Regions from separate parts of the Priestia sp. USM5 genome, predicted to be linked through region 1. Evidence: predicted binding sites of a transcription regulator. Region 1 holds the regulator's gene; the other holds the start of a gene.
What was found. The regulator LexA, encoded in region 1, represses DNA repair genes until DNA is damaged. The targets are predictions, from matches to a motif close to CGAACATATGTTCG.
Positions count from the first base shown of each region.

Region 2: a site for LexA is predicted at 2,560-2,573, ahead of recA (recombinase RecA). Genes of this name have one in related genera too.

Region 1 is NZ_JBSGKN010000001.1:811,816-819,983, forward strand. It holds gene ACWATA_RS04150 (ArnT family glycosyltransferase) at 1-69, opposite strand, end outside; gene ACWATA_RS04155 (hypothetical protein) at 356-556, shown strand; gene ACWATA_RS04160 (magnesium transporter CorA family protein) at 624-2,069, opposite strand; gene lexA (transcriptional repressor LexA) at 2,279-2,896, opposite strand; gene yneA (cell division suppressor protein YneA) at 3,043-3,372, shown strand; gene ACWATA_RS04175 (YneB family resolvase-like protein) at 3,426-4,094, shown strand; gene ACWATA_RS04180 (DUF896 domain-containing protein) at 4,164-4,394, shown strand; gene tkt (transketolase) at 4,562-6,568, shown strand; gene sirA (sporulation inhibitor of replication protein SirA) at 6,718-7,158, shown strand; gene ACWATA_RS04195 (YneF family protein) at 7,249-7,461, shown strand; gene ACWATA_RS04200 (ABC transporter transmembrane domain-containing protein) at 7,552-8,168, shown strand, end outside.
Region 2 is NZ_JBSGKN010000001.1:2,889,066-2,897,233, forward strand. It holds gene ACWATA_RS15535 (VOC family protein) at 1-328, shown strand, start outside; gene ACWATA_RS15540 (stress protein) at 533-1,006, shown strand; gene recA (recombinase RecA) at 1,359-2,396, opposite strand; gene ACWATA_RS15550 (ASCH domain-containing protein) at 2,909-3,259, shown strand; gene ACWATA_RS15555 (hypothetical protein) at 3,272-3,712, shown strand; gene ACWATA_RS15560 (MFS transporter) at 3,980-5,212, opposite strand; gene ACWATA_RS15565 (HesA/MoeB/ThiF family protein) at 5,233-6,339, opposite strand; gene ACWATA_RS15570 (DNA-3-methyladenine glycosylase family protein) at 6,672-7,583, opposite strand; gene ACWATA_RS15575 (DinB family protein) at 7,744-8,168, shown strand, end outside.

The sequences.
Region 1 (8,168 bases):
CCATAGAGACCATGTAAGAATCATGACACATAAAAGAATCAGGCTTTTGGATAAAAATGAGTTAAGCATATTACCTCCTGCAAATTATTTCAAAGATAAGGTACAAAATTCCTACCCTATGATACCATATTTTATTATTTTGTATATATTTTTCTTATAGAGTATAATGTTAGATTGTTCTGAAATTACAACAGCGGCACAACGTGTAATAAAAGGTTCAGTGGAGTAGGCAGTGATTTAGTAATAGATAAAAGAGGTTGGGAAAAAAGGATTTTAGTCGAAGCGAAAAACGAACCATTAATCATCATGTTTGTTTGATTAGTGGTTCGTTTTTTATGGTGCACGTAGGTTTCATTTGTTTAGTTCTTTCCAGCAGTTGATTGGAGGGCAAGACGAAGACTCCTGCGGGAAAAGCGGAAGGGGTGAGACCCCGCAGGAGCGCAAGCGACGAGGAGGCTCACCGGCCGCCCGCGGAAAGCGAAGTCTTGCACGGAAATCAACTGCGATGTCACAAGCAATCCCTGCTAGCTTATTTATTTCATTTGTTTCCCTTTAGACTTGCTTGGTTTAGTTATGTCTCAATCTCTTCTTTTTTATAATGTATTTTCTGATGCGAACAGCTTTTATGTTTTAAATCGATCTTTTAATAAATTCCATAGGGAACTCACTCCGAGACTAATGCTGATCAGAATTCCTGATAAAGCTACTATTAAAGCGATATATTCAAAGATAGAAAACTGCTTCATACTATCCCAATTGATGTTTCCCTTTAGCTTGCTAATAACTAAATTCATTCCGTAAATACCGGAAAGAACGGTATAAATCGTTAAAATTAATAATAAGTAATTGTGACGCTTGGCCGCGATTTTCTCTTGATTTTGATACAAAGTACCAAGGGTTTCTTTGACTTCTTGATAAAGAGAATTGATGTGGAAGATTTTTTTAAAGAGCTCAGAAAACTCTTGACCTTCCGTGCGAGAGCTAATTTCTAAAAATAAATATTTACCTGAAAATACAGTAATAGAGCGAATTAGTCGCTCGATGCCCTCTGAATTTTTATGAAACGTGAGCTGAGAATACTCATAGGATAGTTTTAGCAACACGATTTTATAGAAAAAATGCAAAAATAAATTATAGTAATGTTGGCCAAATAGATGATTCATCAAAAGCTGATCCGTTTTAGAGTCTGTCGATTTAGAAATACACGAAAACACATGGTCTGTTATAACGTAATAGGTTTCAGGAGCCCATCTGGAATACACGTGTTTGGTATTATACGTTTTAATATACTCATGGTTGTGTGCAGAGATAAACGGTTTCCCGTCAGGCGTATAGCTATTTAGCTGCCCAGTACGAAATAAAGTTGTGGAGTTAATCTCTTGCTCTTGATTTACCGTTACATAACTTAATACAAACATCCGTTCATCGATAAAATAAGGAAGACTCCCGACGTGCTGTTCACGCGTCGCTTCTTTTTTGATGTGTTCGTTCAAAAATGGCGCGAGCTGTGAAAAAATATAATCCTGTACTTTGCTATAGCGATGATGTTCATAGGTAATGGTGGATCCATGCTCTTCAGCAAGCTTCGGTTCTAATACACGAAAATGATTCATGAATTCTAAAATGTCATCATAGGTGTAATGATTATGACTCATCTCAGTGCGAATGGTCATGACCCCAATTTCAAAAGGACATAAAAAAACATCCACAGACAGCACGTTGCTAGACACGGTGGTGGAGGAAGTTTGTAGCGTAACGGTATGGTCTATTTTTTTTGAAAATCGAAGCAAGCCTTCTTTTTCGCACGAATCAGGAAATAGAATACATTCAATGTAAGGAAGAAAATATTGATCCAAGCTATCATGAGATACGTAATACTGTTCTCCGTAGTATTCTTTTTCTACATGTTTGTTTTGAATGGAAAAAAACTCAAACATATTTGCTTCTAGTGCATGAACAAGCTGCTCTTTATTTTTTCGATCAAAGGAAAAAGGAAAAAGAAACATGTTCATTGCTTTGGTAGGCATAATAGTTTGAAATGGTTCTGTTTTCCTTGGTGTATTGGTCATAAACTACATCCTTCTTATAGTCGGTTGTATTTTTTTTGAGAGTCGAAAAAATGCAGACAGAAAGTAAAAGGTAAAACAGGCTTTATAAAAACCGCTCTACCTGCCTGTAATGATTCGACGTATCATTTATAATATGCCAATTTTTTTAGAAAACAAACGTAAAAAACCAACTAACATCATGATTAGTTGGTTTTACATACAGTGTGTGATTAGTGAATCGTGCGATATACACCAGTGACTTTTCCTAAAATCGTTACGTGGCGAAGAATAATAGGCGCCATCGTTGAATTTTCAGGCTGTAAACGAACGAAATTTTCTTCTTTAAAGAAACGTTTTACCGTTGCTTCGTTGTCCTCGGTCATAGCGACCACAATATCTCCGTTATTAGCAGTTTGCTGCTGACGTACGATTACCATATCGCCATCTAGAATACCTGCTTCAATCATACTTTCTCCCATAATTTCAAGCATAAATACATGATCATCTGGAGAAACGAATTTATCTGGAAGAGGGAAATATTCTTCCACATTTTCAACGGCTGTTATAGGAAGACCCGCTGTTACTTTACCGATAACAGGAACATTAATGACATTGCTTTTAGGGATGTTTACTTCGTCTAGTTGAAGAACTTCGATTGCTCTTGGTTTTGTTGGATCTCTGCGAATTAACCCTTTACTTTCTAAACGAGCTAAATGCCCGTGTACAGTGGAGCTAGAGGCTAATCCCACCGCTTCCCCAATCTCACGAACAGAAGGCGGATAACCTTTTAATTTTACTTCGTGCTTAATAAAATCTAGTATGTCTTGTTGACGTTTTGATAGCTTCATATTTTTCACCTCGATTTTAGCTATTCTTTAGGTGAATTATACCACGTGATGTGTCAATATACAAACATAAGTTCGAAGAATTCCATTGACAGAAACAAATGTTCTCAATAAAATAAGAACATATATTCTGATAGGGGGATCATAATATGCACCAATTCTTACATTCTATGAAACATTACGCTATTTTTTTTGCAGTTATCGCTGCACTTACATATGTATTGACGCTGGTTTTAGGAGCGGATAAAGTAGATTTAGACAAATATTCAACGGTTACTATTACAAAAGGAGATACGCTTTGGGACTTGTCCAACAAGTATCATAATCACCATCATTTGACCACCAATGAATTTGTCAAATGGGTTGAAGACGTCAATGATCTAAACTCAGACACTGCCCAGTCTTTATCTCCTGGAGATAAATTATATATTCCTGTTTTAAAAAAAGAGTTACATAATCAAGTGGCAATTGAACAGTAGTGTGTAACGGCCGTTCCTGAATATTGTTAGAAGCCGAAAAGGTCGTGATAAAAGTGGACGCCATTATTTATTGCCGTGTAAGTACGGATAAAAAAACCCAAGAAACATCTTTACAGCGCCAGCAAGAAGAATTAAAAAAGCTTGCTGATCTTCACCATCTAAACGTAAAAAAAGTCGTAATGGAAAAAGCAAGCGGATATGACGTAGACAGAGAGGGTATATTGGATGTTCTTCATACAATGAAAGAAGAAAAAATATCTGTGCTGCTCATTCAAGACGAAACGCGATTAGGCAGAGGAAATGCCCGAATTGCGCTTCTTCATGCTTTTCATAAAGAAAATGCTACGATCTATACGATTAGTCATCAAGGTCAGCTTCAGCTTTCAGAATCTGATTCGATGGTGTTAGATATTATTAGCTTAGTGGAAGAGCATCAGCGGAAATTACATAACGCTAAAATTAAAAGAGGAATGAAAAGAGCCGTAGAAAACGGTTATCGTCCGCAGCAAAATTTAAAAAATCAAGGAGTTAACTCAGGAAGAGAAAAAAAAGAAGCGCCGATTGAAGAAATTGTCCGCCTTCGTCATAACGGCTTAACCTTTGCTGAAATTTCAGTTACGCTAAAAGGTTTTGGTTATAATATTTCAAAAGCAACGGTACATCGTCGCTATCAAGAGTATCAAGAGAGTGCTCAATCTCTTGATAAAACGAAAGAGATTTAGTAAGATGACTACATGTTGCCGGAACGGTTCGGTAATTTTAATTATTGATTATAAGGAGATAGGTTTTATATGCTATCAAAAGATAAACTTGCTCGTATTAATGCTCTTTCAAAAAAGGCAAAGGCTGAAGGTCTGACAGAATCTGAAGCGAAAGAACAGCAAGAGCTACGTCAGGAATATTTAAAAGTTTTCCGACAATCTATGACAAACCACCTTCATACGATTAAAGTTGTGGACGAGGAAGGTAAAGATGTTACGCCTAAGAAGTTAAAAGAGAGCAAAAAGAAGCGTCTTCACTAAGACGTTCTAGTAAAACTAGAGGGAGAGTTCCCTCTAGTTTTTTGTATATTTTTAATAAGGCACACAAAAACTGTAAAAGTGGAAATTTTTTTGGTTCAAGTATTGTACAAATAAGCAAATCATTAGTATGATAACATATGTACATAGTTTTGAAAGGAATGAAGAGTATGACACAACGTATTGAAGATCTTTCGATTGCAACAATTCGTACTTTATCAATCGATGCGATTGAGAAAGCAAATTCAGGTCACCCAGGTATGCCAATGGGAGCTGCTCCAATGGCATATACATTGTGGACAAAATTTATGAACATCAATCCAAAGAATCCAAACTGGTTCAACCGTGACCGCTTTGTATTATCAGCAGGACACGGATCGGCACTATTATACAGCTTGCTTCATTTAGCTGGATATGACTTATCAATTGAAGACCTTAAAAACTTCCGTCAATGGGGAAGCAAAACACCAGGTCATCCAGAGTTCGGTCATACAGCAGGTGTTGATGCAACAACTGGTCCACTAGGACAAGGTATTGCAATGGCTGTTGGTAAAGCAATGGCAGAACGTCATTTAGCTGAAACATACAACAAAGAAGGTTTAGAAATTGTAGACCACTTTACGTATGGTATTTGTGGTGACGGAGACTTAATGGAAGGTGTATCTGCTGAAGCAGCTTCATTAGCGGCACACTTAAAATTAGGACGCTTAGTTGTTTTATACGATTCAAATGATATTTCTTTAGACGGAGATTTAGATCGCTCGTTCTCTGAGAACGTAGAAGATCGTTTCAAGGCTTACGGATGGCAAGTAATTCGCGTTGAAGACGGCAATGACTTGACAGCGATTGCAAACGCAATTGAAGAAGCAAAAGGCGATTTAACACGCCCAACGCTAATTGAAGTAAAAACAACAATCGGATTTGGTTCTCCAAACCACGCGGGTACTTCTGGCGTGCACGGTTCTCCATTAGGTTCCGATGAAACAAAATTAACAAAAGAAGCTTATGCATGGACATTTGAAGAAGATTTCTATGTGCCAGAAGAAGTGTATGCTCACTTCAAAGCTACAATTGCTGAAGATGGCCAAAAGAAAGAAAACGAATGGAACGATGTATTTGCACAGTATAAAGAAAAATATCCTGAACTAGGTCGTCAATTTGAACTAGCAGTAGAAGGAAAGTTACCGGAAGGCTGGGAAGAAACGCTTCCAGCATACGAAACGGGTTCAAGCTTAGCTAGCCGTGCTTCTTCTGGAGAAGTATTAAACGCAGTAGCACAAGCTGTACCTCAATTCTTCGGCGGTTCAGCTGACTTAGCTGGGTCAAATAAAACAATGATTAAAGGTTCAGAAGACTTCACTGCAGCTGATTACAGCGGACGTAATATTTGGTTCGGTGTACGTGAATTTGCAATGGGAGCTGCATTAAACGGTATGGCTCTACACGGCGGTGTAAAAGTATTCGGAGGAACATTCTTTGTATTCTCTGATTATCTTCGCCCAGCAATTCGCTTAGCAGCTTTAATGAAGCTTCCTGTAACATATGTATTCACACATGACAGTATCGCAGTTGGAGAAGACGGCCCAACACATGAGCCAATTGAACAATTGCCATCACTTCGTGCAATGCCAGGTCTTTCAGTGGTTCGTCCTGCAGATGCAAATGAAACAGCTGCTGCATGGCGCTTAGCATTAGAATCAACTGACCGCCCAACGGCGCTTGTATTGACTCGTCAAAACTTGCCAACGCTTGAAGGTACAAAAGAAAATGCATACGAAGGCGTGTCTAAAGGCGCGTACGTTGTATCTAAAGCTGGTAAAGACCAAGCGGATGCATTAATACTTGCAACAGGCTCTGAAGTAAGCCTAGCAGTAGAAGCACAAAAAGCATTAGCTGCAGAAGGCATTGATGTATCTGTAGTAAGTATGCCTGCATGGGACCGTTTCGAAGAGCAATCTGCTGAGTACAAAGAAAGTGTTATCCCTAAATCAGTGAAAAAACGTTTAGGTATTGAAATGGCTTCTACACTTGGCTGGGAACGCTATGTTGGAGACGAGGGACAAGTTCTTGGTATTAATCACTTCGGTGCATCTGCTCCTGGTGAAACAATCATGAAAGAATTTGGTTTTACAGTTGAAAATGTAGTAGCAAAAGTGAAAAGCTTGCTTAATGCATAATTCTTTTTCACAAGAAAGAGCAGACTCCTATGGTCTGCTCTTTTTTTTCGACAAAAAAACAAAGAAATTTTTTCATCGATAGACAAGCATTGCGTACACCATTCGGTATAATGGTACAAAAAAGAACGAGCCGAAAGGGAGGATGAATCGTGAGAACGTATGAAGTATATTTAATGGAGGAAGAAGTTGCATCATCCTATTTTCGAAGAGAAAAGCTCATTTATCAGCTGCTGATTGAATATAAAATGAAACGTCACTTGCAGGAAACGCATTTACAAAAACAAGTTCATTACATTACTCGCCAACTGCCCAATTCATTTATTCAACGAGAATTACTTCAGGCGTTTTCTCATTATCCTCATTTTTTTACTCATCAAGAGACGTTTGTGCTGGAATATCCTCATAAAAAAAGTCGAGCATCTATAAAATTAACGAATCGCTGTATAACAATTGAAGGAGATGGCAATGTTGATGCTGAGACAGCTTTTTTTGAAGTATTACGCAAGCTAGATCCTTGTTTTTTAGCAGTGAATTATGGAACGGATGAATACGGCTGGCTGAGGCCTGTGAAAACAAGAAAATTTGTGTAATTATTTAAGGAAATTGGAACGGAAATATTGTATAATAGCGTATGGTCTAGTACACTGTAAGTTAGACAACACGAAGGAGGAAGTAATACCATGGGAATGTATATTCTAGTTGGTGTTCTAGCATTAATTGTTGGGATAGCGCTAGGATTTTTCATTGCTCGTAAGTATATGATGAGCTATCTGAAGAAAAATCCACCAATTAATGAACAAATGTTAAAAATGATGATGATGCAAATGGGCATGAAACCATCGCAGAAAAAAATTAACCAAATGATGAAAGCAATGAACGGCCAAATTAAATAATGGTTAATTGGACAGACACTCTCTATTCAGAAGGGTGTCTTTTGTTTTATGATAGAGATAAGAAAATGGTTGTGGGGCTAGGGGGATACGATGAAAATTTTTCGAGAGTTATGGTGGTTTTTCAAACAGGAAAAAAATTCTTACATAACGGGGATAGCGCTGCTCATTATTGTGGCAGCATTAGAACTTCTCCCGCCTAAAATTATTGGTTTAACGGTAGATGGCATTAAAGAAGGGACGCTGAATGGAAAGCGCTTAATGCAGATGGTTGGCATTTTGCTAGGAGCTGCTGTTGTGGCCTATTTCACAAGGTACATATGGCGTATTATGATATTTGGTTCATCTGTTAAACTAGCCAAGCAGCTGAGAAATACCCTCTACACTCATTTTACCAGGATGAATCAGGCCTTTTATCAGCGGCGGCGAATTGGGGATTTGATGGCCCATGCAACAAACGATATTCAAGCTATTCAACAAACTGCAGGTTCGGGCGTTTTGACGCTCGTGGATTCCATTGTCACAGGAGGGCTTGTTCTATGCACAATGGCCCTAACAATCAGCTGGAAATTAACGCTTATTTGCCTTATTCCTATGCCGCTTATGGCCGTTTTAACAAGTTACTATGGTACATTGCTTCATGCGCGGTTTCATCACGCACAAGCAGCATTTTCTACTTTAAATGATAAGGTTCAAGAAAGCATTAGCGG
Region 2 (8,168 bases), 2.1 Mb from region 1:
ATGGGGTGGCCGCGTAACGGGATTGGGTTCTCAGCGTGTAGAGATTGCGATGATGGTTACCCCGGATGGTCACAGTCGGATTGAACTTTCGCGATTTCTCAGCCCACCTACTATATCAGATCACCGGAATGCTCCTGTAAACGCTCTCGGCTATCTACGCGTCATGTTCACTGTTGAAGACATTGACGAAATGGTGTCCAGACTTACTAGATATGGCGCTCAGCTCGTTGGCGAAGTGGTTCAGTACGAGGACTCGTATCGTCTCTGCTACATTCGTGGAGTAGAAGGACTTTTAATCGGTTTGGCAGAGCAACTCAGTAACAAATAAGTAAGTGACGTTTTATAAAAGTCTTTACTGAAATGTACGTTTAACCTATCTGAATCTTCAATAGATCGAGATTATTTTCAGGTTTTTTCAAACCTTTATTTTACTTTTTTGCCCCCCTATATATACTTAATTATGGAATTTTTGTTTTAATATTCATAAAAAGGGTGTTTGTTCTAAGAATCAACTAAAATAGGAGGAGATCAAATGAGAAGAGCGAAACAAGCTGTTGTAGCTTCTGCTGTAGGTTTAGCTATGTTAGCGACGCCATTAGCTCTACCGAATTTAGGAGGTTCTGCTGACTCCGCAGAAGCTGCAGAAGTTGGAGGAGACGTAGCGATTGATCCAGTAGCCATAGGACAAGCGATTGCAGATGCGGCTAAAACTGCCGACAATCGAAGTGGTTTTGTTAAGGGAGCGATGGAAAAAGCTTTCTTTGAATCGGGTCAGCAGTATAATGTGATAGTAATGAATTTAAGTCAAGGTTATAATTCCGACCAGTTACAAGGTGTACAATATTTTGATACCGTAGATTATGATGGTATCACGTTCGGGGTCTGGATATTTGAAGAAGGAACGTTTATTAATGAAGGTGATGGAGGTTATGATAACTGGGCCTTTAGAGGTTGGTTTGAACGCACGGGGGACGATGAGAAAACGGTCAACTTCCATAGACCTTGATCTAATTAAACAGAACCCTATTTAATTAAATAGGGTTCTGTTTGTTTGCTATAAGAATTTTTCTGTTTAAAGAGATTGCAATAAAAAGTCTAGTATAGCGCTTTAGACAACAGTATCTCAATTAGAAATCTTGTTCCTTCCACAGTAGCCCAATTTTTTGTTTTCTCTGCAAAACCTTTTTCTAGATAACGTTCCGTTATTTTACGATCACTGTGGCCAAGCTCCTTTTGAATTAAGACAATATCAGCTCCCTGCTGGCTACTATAAATCGCATAAAATGACCAAAATAATGAAGTGAAATCAGTGAAATGGATGGGCTTGAAGCTGCCGGGAAAGGCATTTTAAGCTTTTATTAGCTTTCGTTTTCACTATCGCTATCGTTATCAATATCATTATCGTTGTCAGTATTACCATATTTAAAATCAATAATGTTTTTTCTAATTTCTTCTCTGATTTCAGGGTTTTCTTTTAAGAAAACCTTAGCGTTTTCTCGTCCCTGCCCTAAACGTTCCCCATTATAAGAAAACCAAGATCCAGACTTTTGAACAATATCTACTTCAGAACCAATATCTAAGATTTCTCCTTCTCTTGAGATACCTTCTCCATACATAATATCTACTTCAGCAATGCGGAAAGGAGGTGCCATCTTATTTTTGACTACTTTAATTCTTGTTTTGTTACCAACTATGTCATTTCCCAGTTTAAGTTGTTCAGCGCGGCGAACCTCAAGGCGAACGGAAGAATAGAATTTTAGCGCTCTTCCGCCTGGCGTTGTTTCAGGATTTCCAAACATAACGCCTACCTTCTCCCGGATTTGGTTGATGAAGATAGCAATGGTTTTAGACTTATTAATTGCTCCAGATAGTTTACGAAGGGCTTGAGACATCAAACGAGCTTGTAGACCTACGTGAGAATCTCCCATTTCTCCCTCAATTTCTTTTTGAGGAACTAATGCTGCTACTGAGTCAACAACAATAATATCTACAGCACCACTTCTAACTAATGCTTCAGCAATTTCAAGTGCCTGCTCACCAGTATCTGGTTGAGATAACAGTAACTCATCAATATCTACACCTAGTTTTCTTGCGTAAACTGGATCAAGTGCGTGTTCAGCATCAATAAAGGCAGCTCGACCTCCATTTTTTTGTACTTCTGCAATCGCATGTAAGGAAACTGTTGTTTTACCTGAGCTTTCGGGTCCGTACACTTCCATGATTCTTCCTTTTGGATAACCATTAATCCCAAGAGCGATATCTAAAGCTAATGAACCTGAGCTAGATGCCTCAACTTTTGTATGTGTGCCTTCCCCCATCTTAATAATTGATCCTGTACCGAATTGTTTTTCAATTTGTTTTAGAGCCATATCTAGTGCTGCTTGTTTATCATTCATAATTTAAAACCTCCGATTGTTAGTACGTTTACAGTAAACGACAATGTATGTGGATAAATAATAAGGATTGGCTCAAATGTTTTTGCTCCGTGCGAGAAAATTTTGTGTTTAACTGTCTTGGTTTATTCTGTTGTTCCTTTATTTATCTCTAAACCCTTAATATCGAACAAATGTTCCTGTTGTGTAATCATACAATAAACGCATCTAGTTGTAAAGGAGAAAGTTTTGTACAAACCAGCCAAAGAAATATCTTTTTTGTAAAAAGTAGGTTTATACCTTTAATACTTACAGTTATTGAAACTTCAATCTATAAAATAACCCTTATTATACGAACAAAGAATAATTCATTCTCTTATATACATTATGTTATGTACTTGGACTATCGAATAAGAAAAGGGATAAATTATAATAGATTTATTAGAGAAAATTTCCACCTAATAAATTCAAATGAAATTCGTCGTTAAAAATATGATACATTAAATACGAGACAAGATATGAAAGGAGTTTTTTTAATGAGTAACCATGAAGCACAAAATGAATTGCCACCAAAAACATGTACAATCGATCGACTTGTAACAATGCCGGATGATGTAAATAAAGTAATCAAAGGCAGCAAAACAGCAACTCGCCGAAATGGAAGATATGCTGATGTAGGAGAGATAATGGTTTTAGAAGATCAAAAATTTGTAGTGGAACGAGTTTATTCTCAATCACTAGGTGAATTAACCGATGAAAATGCTCGCCAGGAAGGCTATGCTACAGTAGAGGAATATAAACAATCTATTTTGTCTTATCATCCTGGGATGCCTTGGCTTCCGCAAATGAGGGTATGGGTGCATGAGTTCAGATTAGTTAACGATTGATAGGTAAAAGAAATGGATTTGTTGTACCGTATATTAGTATATATTCATGTTTCTAGTGTCATTTTATCGATTGGTCCTTTCTTTATTCTCTTGCCAATTGTTAAAAAATTACATAGTTCAAGAGAACAAGAAATGAATGCCTATTTGATCACATTTCAATCTGTTGTTAGGCTCGCAAAACATACGGGCCATGTTCTTGTTATCACAGGGATACTCCTCGTTATGTGTGGCCCATGGACGTGGACTACGCCGTGGATTATAATGACACTGATTTTCCTTTTTTGCTCCTTGTTCTTTCTGGCCCGTGCTTTTTCACCAACACTTCGAAAGTACAAGGAGGAAGGACAAAATGAAAAAGAACTGGCAACTAAACTAGAGCGATCTATTTGGATTTATATCATTCTATTAATGACTATGCTTTGGTTTATGGTCGGTAAGCCAACTTTTTGGTGACACCCATCCATTTGTCATCACTAAGAGTAAATAGTTAAACTGATTATTTTCATCAAATACTTTACGTTTTACTTAACATAACTCGTATTTTCGGTATGAAAAAAGATTTTTGCTTGTATATCAGATGCACATTTGGATTAAAAATTAAAAACCCCTATTAACCATATGTTAAAGGGGTTCTTACTTATTGTTTAAACTCCAAGTATGAAGTTCTTATAGAAGAATACACTAAATATCAATATGTTTCAAGTCAACCCGAGTAATTATCTACTTGTTGCTACTATTAATAGGTTGATCTATATGTTGGGTCTCAAATAGAGAGGTCTTAATGCCGATTAAAGACGCTACAATCGTTAGGATGCCTGCTGAAATAAAAATTAAAGAGACGCTAATATATTCAGCTGCAACACCTGCTAACATTCCACTAATCGGTAAAGCCAAAAAAGCTAACATACGAGTTGAACTAATTACTCTTCCCAATAAGGCTGATGGCACAATCTCTTGCCTAAGGGTAAACCAATTAATTGCTAATAATGTTACCGAACCGACAATTACAATTCTACAGACTATTAACAAAATAACTGCAGTGTTTGAAAAAGTAAGGATAGTTTGCCCTAAACCTATTATTACACCACAATAGATAATTATATTTCCCCGTGGTAATTTATTTAGTTTATTTGCAGCATAAATTGCTACAAATGACCCTAAGGTTTGTAGGGAAAATATTAAACCAATATACTGTGCCGATAAATGTAAATTATCTTTTAGATGAAACATAAATAAAGCTTCCATAGCACCATAACCCACATTGATTAAGAATATGAGAATAGTCCCTATCAAAACCTTTTTAGTATTTATAACGTATTTAACTCCTTCAGCTATTGAATTCATTATAGAACTATTAACTGGATTCTGGCTTTTATATTTCTTAGTTATTAAGCCAATGAATATTCCAGAAAGAAAATACGTAAAAAAATTAAAATATAATAAGTTATGAGTTCCAACCAAAGCAATTAAAATGCCTGCTATTGAAGGGCCTGCAAAGGTTGTAATTGTCTCTGATAACTTGAATAAAGAGTTACCCTGTATTAAATTTTCACCTTCTAAAATTTCTGGTATGACTGATTCAAAACTTGGATGATAAAATGCACTCACAGCTGATATTAAAAAAGCTACCACATATACAATCCATATATCTAACACGTTTATTGAAGCTGCAAGAGGTATGATAATAATTAAAATGGCTGATAAAATATCACCTATTAATAAAATGTATTTCTTACTTATACGATCAGCTAAGGCTCCGCCTAACAAACTAAACAATACTTGAGGCGTAATTTCTAAAACAAATGTTAATGCCATTAAACTTGGTGATTTAGTCAAATCATATACTAATAAAGGCAGTGCGATTTGAAAAAAAGACGTGCCCAACTTACTTGTTGTGGCACTTAAAAATAAGCATAAAAAATCTCTGTTCTTTAGTACTTCATAAGATTTCAACATTTACCCCCCCATCATAATTATTTACCTGCTGTTACAGGTGCGGAATGGCAAACTGGACAATCCTCTTTCTTATTCCACTCTGAAATAGGGTAAGTTTGATATGTAAGGAAATTTAATTCCATCATTTTCCCTAATGATGTTGGAGTTTGAATACCTGTTACCAACCCTAAAAATTCATTTACAATAGCACCAGCCAACATAGCTACATTAGGACTAATCGCAGCATTATTTCGTTGAAAATTTATCTGATGCATACTGTCAAGTTGCTTATTAACTATAACATCACTTTCAATTATGGTTTGTTTATGACACTCTACACACCCAGTTTTTCCTGGTAACATAGAATAAAATCTGCCCCTTGTGTTTAGGACTCCACCTGAAACTAACGGCTTTCCTAACTTCACTACTGCTTCATTTACCCAGTCCTGTATATGAAGGGTTGGTTTATCGGCTACACAAATTACATAATCACTACCTTCAATATGTGCCATTACATCTTCAGCACATTCTATACGCTTATTAGTAACGTTTAACTTAACATTAGGATTAAAACGCGATATTCTTTCCTTTGCTAATTCCGTTTTTAACTTATTAATATCTTTTTCAGAATATAACAACTGTCTATTAAAATTACTTAATTCCAAAGTATCAAAATCCAATGCATTAATGTTATGAAAACCTAATGCAGATAGATGATATAGTATTTGACTACCTAAACCTCCGATTCCGAGCAAAGCAACCTTTGTATTTATGATAGTTTCTTGCACATTGTACTTATTGTCCTCTAAAGACGTAAAAAGCGAAAAGTAATTAAGGTTTGCTTTGTATCTTTCGAGTTCATAATCTCCTATAGATTGAGGATTCAAAGAATTATCTTCTAAATATTTCTCTGTATCTAATGCCTTTATCCCTTCCAATACCTCATTTTCTTTTATGTTTGGATACTTTTCTTGGACTAAATGTATTATTTCTTCTATAGAATTTTTTCCGTTAATAAGAGAAATTAAATACTTAATACTTCCACTGGGATCTTCAATAACTCCTGCTACTCCATCTTCTTCACCAATATGGATTTCATCATTTATAAAAAATACAGGGATTGTCTCTTTGAACTTAGGTTTCATTTTCTACATTTCACTCCATTTCTCTTAATTATTGAAATAGGGAACTATCATATGATAGTTCCCTATATTTACAGACTTGAAGTTTAAACAATAAGTAAGTAGTTCACATAATGATAACGTTTTAGCCTGGAATACCGTTCAATACCGCAGCTTTATTAGTTGTTTTCTTAACTTTTACCTTCATAACTAACACCTCCATTTCTTAAAAGATATATTTATAATATTGCATTAAAAAGGCATTTTCAACAATTAAATCCAATTTTTATAATATTCAAACAAAAACAGGTAAATTATACTTTTTTTCGTTTATTTTAAACCGACAAATATTCCATTTATAATATTTTTTCTTGCATGTAAAACCAGCATAGATGAGTAATCCAGGTTTCCGCAGTTTTCCATTGAGTAGATATTTTTCTAACTTGTGATTCTGTTAATAATTCGTTATACTCATAAATCTCTCCTACTACTTTACGTATAATTAAATCTCCTGCGGGTAGAATGTCTTGACGTCCTATACCTCTCATTAGTATTGACTCTGCCGTCCATTTTCCTATACCTCTATGTTTCATTAAATAGCTACAACCCCCTTCACGATCTAATAAATATAAGCAACTTAAGTCTAGCTCTTCATCTATAATGGCTTTAGTTATTTCATGAATATATTCAGCTTTCCTTTGACTTAGCTTTAAGTCACGAAGTTGGTTTATATTTAACTTCACCACCTTGTGGGGGCATAAATCTGTATAATATTCACAGTTATTAATTATTATTTTAGCTCCTGTTTTTTCTAACAAACTCTTTTTAATCCTATGAGCAACTTTTGCACTAATTTGTTGACCGATGATTGCCCATATGATGGATTCGTAGACACTTCCTAATAAAACAGGTCTAAACCCTTCGTACATTTTTATTAATTTTCCTATCTTAGATTCATTAGCTATAGACTTTTGAGCTTTGTTTATATCTTGTTCCAGACAAAACATTGTGATAATTTTCTCCTTTACTAGTTGAACCTGATTATTCTTAACTTCTTCACCAATAACTTTAACTTCCAAGTACTTACTATCGATTCCTTCGTCCCTAACTAGTACTAGGTACGTTCTTCCCCCTATTATAAAAGCTCTACAATATGTGTTTTCAATAACCTTCTCGATTACAAAAGAGGGCGAGTTTTTTATGTACCTTAAAATTAAATCAAAATTATATATGCTTGGTTTATTAATTCTAATTATTTTTTGTCTCATAACTTCCTCCTAATTTTTAATAAATCTATATTAACAGGCTTTCTTAAAAAATTAATGATTAATCTAAATAAACAGATAATATTTATAAAACCATCCATATTTTTCATTGTAAGACTTTGGATATGTTATATTTGTAGTAAAACTAAAGGAGTGAGCGAAAATGGATGCAATGAGTTTTATTTTACTAAATTTTGAAGAAGTGAGACGTCGAAGTATAAAAGTATGGATGTCAATACCTCAAGATAGGTTAGACTGGCGCCCTGATCCAGAAGCAATGTCATGTAGGGAGATGATACATCATGTTCTTGAAGGAGAATACCTCTATCATCAAATGTTAGAAAAACCACTTAACCTTTCTCTAACAGAGGAGCATAATCCTTATAAGGCAGTAACATTTAGTTCTGTTGAAGAAGCATTAAAGTTTGCTCAACCATATAGGGAAAAATTTATAGAGTTTTTAGGCCTCCTTAATGAAAAGCAGCTAACAGAGATAAAGATAGACCGATCGGAGATGGGATATATTCGAGAGTTAGGGGACATGTTGTTACGAGTGGCTTATCATGAATCAGTACATACAGGACAACT